Linked DNA regions of Pseudolabrys taiwanensis. The protein of the gene in region 1 interacts with the protein of each later gene in a pairwise test. Links are inferred from orthologs where the notes say so. Each region holds a gene or a part of one and is shown on either strand. Other genes may lie near its edges.

The links. The genes of interacting proteins can lie anywhere in the genome.
Region 2: the proteins of DW352_RS05805 (region 1) and DW352_RS20075 interact in binary tests that used the Escherichia coli proteins (3 or more experiments, as listed by UniProt). The link is inferred for Pseudolabrys taiwanensis from one-to-one orthologs.

What each region holds. Positions count from the first base shown.
Region 1 is NZ_CP031417.1:1,213,821-1,216,531, reverse strand. What follows is about bases 2-2,711. They hold DW352_RS05805 (single-stranded DNA-binding protein), read left to right. Parts: upstream 2-956; coding sequence 957-1,466; downstream 1,467-2,711. Other genes in these bases: ipdC (indolepyruvate/phenylpyruvate decarboxylase), read left to right, coding at 2,243-2,711; DW352_RS05800 (hypothetical protein), read left to right, coding at 1,651-1,971; DW352_RS05810 (outer membrane protein), read right to left, coding at 2-577. Also shown: more of DW352_RS05810, read right to left, coding at 1-1. UniProt on the Escherichia coli protein: Plays an important role in DNA replication, recombination and repair. Binds to ssDNA and to an array of partner proteins to recruit them to their sites of action during DNA metabolism. Acts as a sliding platform that migrates on DNA via reptation.
Region 2 is NZ_CP031417.1:4,220,523-4,223,431, reverse strand. The notes cover bases 1-2,908. They hold DW352_RS20075 (primosomal protein N'), read right to left. Parts: upstream 2,587-2,908; coding sequence 415-2,586; downstream 1-414. Other genes in these bases: DW352_RS20070 (tyrosine recombinase XerC), read left to right, coding at 2,760-2,908; DW352_RS20080 (aldo/keto reductase), read left to right, coding at 1-301. In the rest of the region: more of DW352_RS20070, read left to right, coding at 2,909-2,909.

The DNA.
Region 1 (2,711 bases):
GCTTCGCCGACCAGGGACCGCTGAAGGCCCATTCGACGCCGGCGCCGGCCGTCCAGCCGAACTGCGTCTTGTTGACCGAGCCGCCGAAGTTCGGCGTCGCCTTGATGTTGCCGAAGGCGCCGCCGCCGGTGATGTAGGGCAGGAAGCGATCGATGGCGAAGCCGATGCGGCCGCGCGCGGTGCCGAACCAAGTGTTCTTGCTTTCGCAGTTGTTCGGACCGGTGCATACGGTGCCGTTGGCACCGGCTTGGCTCGAGCCGCTGATCCAGGTGGCGTCGATATCGCCTTCGAGACCGAAGACGAAGTTGCCAGTCTGGATGTTGTAGCCCAGCGTGCCGCCGACCATGGCGCCTTTTGCATTCAGGCTGACGTTGCCCATGGGGGTGTTGTTCCAGTCGCTGTGCCCCCAGGCGTAGCCGCCGTTGATACCGAGATAGAAGCCGGTCCAGGTGAAGACCGGGGCAACATAGACCGGCGCCTTGTAGACCGGGCGGGGGATGTCGGCCGCGAACGATGGTACCGCCGCCGCCGCCGCCAGCACCGCCGCCGCGCACGCCGAGAGAATTCCACGTTTCATATTTGACCTCCTATGAGTTCTTCGATCGAAAAGGACAACTCATACTGGTAGCGGGAACTTATATGTTGTGGATGATTCGCGCTGTGGCTATTGCGCAACAGCGAATTGTATTTTCTCAATCGAATCAATTGCATAAATAGTTAACGCAACCGCGAACAAAAAAAGAACATGACTTGGCTTTAAAGGCACGGTACAACCGCGTCGCCACCCCGGAAGCTGCTGTGGATTAGGCGCAATCCGGCTTGCCGCCCGGACGGCGGGGTCTAGGGTGAAAAGTTAATTTTGGGCCTCGTCCACGGCGGGAGAGGCCATAACCGGCGGCCGCTGCCGATCTCGTCCAACGGGAGACGGAAGCCGCGGCCGCCCCTCGGAGAGCATCATGGCTGGTAGCGTCAACAAGGTCATTCTGGTCGGCAATCTGGGCGCCGACCCTGAGGTCCGCCGGACCCAGGACGGCCGGCCCATCGTCAACCTGCGCATCGCGACGTCCGAGACGTGGCGGGACAAGGCGACCGGCGAGCGCAAGGAAAAGACCGAGTGGCATCGTGTCGTCATCTTCAGCGAAGGGCTCGCCAAGGTGGCCGAGCAATATCTGAAGAAGGGCTCGAAGGTTTATCTCGAGGGCGCACTGCAGACGCGCAAGTGGCAGGATAAGGACGGGCAGGACCGCTACTCGACCGAGGTCGTGCTGCAGGGCTTCAATTCCAACCTCACCATGCTCGACGGCCGTTCGGGTGGCGGCAGCAGCGGCGGCGGCGACTTCGGCGGCAGCGACGATTTCGGCTCGAGCGGACCGAGCGGCGGCGGTGGCCAGCGCCGGCAGCCGGCGATGGCCGGCGGCGGCGGTGGTGGCCGCCGCGACGACATGGACGACGAGATTCCGTTCTGAGCCGCGGCGTAAAGCGGGCGCCGACAACACGCATAAAATCGCAAAGAGCTCAGGCCCGTCCCGCACAGGGGCGGGCCTGATGCATTGGGCTGTGCTGCGGCGCTCGATTGAAGCAACGCGTGGTTGCGTGCTTAGATGGGGCGGGCTCGCGCGGTTTTGCGCGCGCCGATCCGGGAGGGCAATCATGTTACGTCAAGGTCTGGCTATCGCGCTCGGCGCGGGCCTGCTGGTCGGCATGGTCGGTCATGCCGATGCGGCCAAGAAGAAACGCGCCGACGACGGTACGATTACGTTGTCGGGCTGCGCGCGGTTTTGGCCGCCGTTCTGCACGGTGCTCAGCACAGGTGCGCAAAGCTATTCATTGATCGGCGCCGTGCCGGCCGTACCGGTGAATACCGGCGTGACGGTCGTCGGCGTTAAGAGCGGCGATGTTTCGTTGTGCTTCGGCACACCGGTCCGCGTCGTGCGCTGGCGGCCCAACAAGATGCGTTGTCCGGCGATGTAGGGGCGGGGCGCTCCCCCGAACTTTGCGAAGCGATGGCCGCGCTGCCGCGCAGCGCGGGGCTTTGCGTTGCGCCGGCGGCAACCGAATGTCCTCGTCGGTTTCAGTGGGCAAGAAGCGGAAGACATGCGGAATACGCTGTGATGGCGTCATTCCGGGGCTCCGACGTGCCGGAATGACGGAGTCCTTTTGATCTGGCACAGTGGTTGCCAACAACGGCCGTCAACAGCGACCGCTCGACGGCGGCCATCCACGATCCATTCAGGACTTCGTCATGCCCACATTGGCCAGCGCCCTGTTGCAGGGGCTCAAAGATCATGGCGCCCGGGAAATCTTCGGCATCCCGGGCGACTTCGTGTTGCCGCTCTACAAGGTGATCGAAGAGAGCAACATCCTGCCGCACTACGAACTGAGCCACGAGCCCGGCGTCGGCTTCGCCGCCGATGCGGCCGCGCGCTACCACGCCGGTCTCGGCGTTGCCGTCGTCACCTATGGCGCCGGCGCCTTCAACACGGTCAATGCGATCGCCGGCGCGTATGCCGAGCGTTCGCCCGTGGTGCTGATCGCGGGCGCGCCGGGCGCGCGCGAGCGCAGCAGCGGCTTCATGCTGCATCATCAGGCGCGCACGGTCGACACGCAGTTCGCCGTGCTCAAGGAAGTCACCTGCGACCAGGCCGTGTTGAACGATGCCGCGACCGCGCCGGCCGAGATCGCGCGCGTGCTGCGCAGCGCGCGCGAGCGCT
Region 2 (2,909 bases), 3.0 Mb from region 1 along the record:
ATTTCAGGAGCCGCGCTTTGCGCAGTATCTGAACGCCGTCAGCGCGCTCGATCAGTTCGCTCAAGAGCGCTACGGCAAACGCGTCGTGCACCTGGCCGTGCGCTGGATCCTCGACAAGCAGGGCGACGGCTTTGCGCTGTGGGGCGCGCGCCGGCCGGATCAACTCGATCCCGTCGACGGCGTTTATGGCTGGAAGCTCGATGCCGCGGCGATGAAGGAAATCGACGCCATTCTTGCAACGCACATCAAGCAGCCGGTCGGCCCTGAATTCATGGCGCCGCCGGAACACGCGGCGGCTTAAACTCGATCCTCAGGTGAGGAGCGTCGCGCAAGCGACGCTCCTCGAACCATGAGGATCGGCTCATCCTCGAGACTTCCGGCTTTGCCGGCCCCCTCAGGATGAGGCTCATGCCCTCAAAAGAAACTCTGCGGGTCGACGTCCACTTCGAGCTGCAGGCTGCCCTTCGTCTTCGGCGCCTGGCTGAGCCAGTCCCGCAGATAGCCGGACAGATCGTAAGCGCGCGGCGCCTTCACCAAGATACGAAAGCGGTGCCGGCCGCGCATGACGGCGATCGGCGCTTCCGCCGGCCCCAGCACGCGCACCTGTTCGTCCTTCGGCGCCAGGCCGACCAATGCCCGTCCGTAGCTTTCCGCCGCATGCTTGTCGGCGGCGCTGACGACCAGGCCCGCCAACCGCCCGAACGGCGGATAGGATGTCGCCTCGCGCAGCGCGATTTCGTTCTCGTAGAAAGCCTCGCGGTCGCCGCGGATGAGCGCCTGCATCACCGGATGCTCCGGCTGATGCGTCTGCAAGAAGCCGACGCCGCGCCCCTCTTCTCGGCCGGCGCGGCCGACCACCTGATGCAGCATCTGGAACGTGCGTTCGGCGGCCCGCGGGTCGCCATTCCCTAAACCGAGATCGGCATCGACGATGCCGACGAGATTGAGCTTGGGAAAGTGGTGTCCCTTGGCGACGAGCTGCGTGCCGATGACGAGATCGAACCGCCCCTCCGCCACGTCGTCGAGCTCGCTGCGTAAGCGCTCGACCGATTCAACAAGATCGCTCGACAGCACCAGAATGCGCGCCTGCGGAAACAGATCGGCCGCCTCCTGATGCAGCCGCTCGACGCCGGGACCGACCGCTGCGAAGCTTTCAGTCGCATGGCACTGCGGACATTCAGCGGGCGGCGGCATGTTGAAACCGCAGTGATGGCAAACGAGCCGGCGCTTGAAGCGGTGATCGACCAGCCAGGCATCGCAGTTCGGACATTGCAGGCGAAAGCCGCAGGTGCGGCACAGCGTCAGCGGCGCGAAGCCGCGCCGGTTGAGGAACAGCAGCGCCTGTTCCTTGCGCTCCAAAGTATTCTGTACAGCCTCCGCCAGACGCGGCGAGATGAAGCGACCGCGCGGCGGGCCCTCGCGGCGCAGGTCGATCGGCTCGATATGCGGCAGATGCGCGCCGCCGAAACGCTCCGGCAGATGCAGCCGGCGATAGCGGCCTTTGCGCGCATTGACTTCCGATTCCACCGACGGCGTCGCCGACGCCAGGATCACCGGAAACTTGGCGATGGAGCCGCGTACCACCGCCATGTCGCGCGCGTGATAGTGGGCACCGTCTTCCTGCTTGTAGGCGGGATCGTGCTCTTCATCGACGATGACCAGGCCGAGATCGGCATACGGCAGGAACAAGGCCGAGCGCGCGCCGACGATCACCGGCACTTCGTTGGCGGCAACAGCCGCCCAGGTGCGCGCGCGCTTGCGGGCATTGAGTTGCGAATGCCATTCCGCCGGCCGCACGCCGAAGCGATCGGCAAAGCGATCGAGAAAGCCGGCGGTCAACGCGATCTCGGGCATCAATATCAACGTTTGACGCTTAAGGCGGATGTTCTCGGCGACAGCCTCGAAATAAACTTCCGTCTTGCCGGAGCCGGTGACGCCGTCGAGCAGCGTTACCGTATAGCCGCCTTGATCGACCGTGGTGCGCAACGCATCCGCTGCTGCCAACTGTCCCAGTGAGAATTCCGGTTTGCGGAATTCCGGATCGGGCACACGCATCAATGGTTCCGGCGGCAGCACCACCGTTTCCAGCGTGCCTTCGTCGATCAAGCCATCGACAACGCCGGCGCTGACACCGGCTTCAACCGCCGTTTCGCTTTTCGAGCGGATGAGGCCATCGGCAAGCAACTCAAGCACGCGTGCCCGCGCGGGCGTCATGCGCTTCGGCTTGGGGCCGGAAAGCCGCACGCCGACACGCTCACGGCCGGGATTGCCGTCGCCCATGCGCAGGGCCATGCGCAGCACCATGCCGCGCGACGACAACGTGTAATTCGACACCCAGTCGATGAAGCTGCGCAGCTCGGCCTTGAGCGGCTCGACGTCGAGCTTGGCCTCGACGTCCTTGAGACGGTTGTGCAGGCGCGGATTCGGATTGGGATTTTCGGCCCAGACCACGCCGATGCTTTCGCGCGCCCCGAGCGGCACGGCGACGACGTCGCCCGGCGACAGCTCCATCCCCGCCGGCACCCGGTAGGAATAGGCCTGGTCGAGCGCGACCGGCACCAGGATATCGACGACGCGCATACTCATGAGGGTGGTCTAGGCCGATTCCGCGCGGTTAAGGAAGGGTGAAGGATGGGCTCCTACTGTCATCCCGGCCAAGCGCCCAGAGGGCGCGCGAGCCGGGATCCAGTACGCTGCGCCGTCTGCGATGGGCTGCGGCGTACTGGGTCCCCGCTTTCGCGGGGACGACCGAGATTGTCATGGACCTACAGCTAAGCATCGCCGCCGATGTCGCCAGCGAGATCACGCGCTGGCTCGATTACCTCGGCGCGGAACGGCGGATGTCGCCGAAGACGCTGGAAGCCTACCGGCGCGATGTCGGCCAGTTCCTCGCCTTCATGGCGGAACAC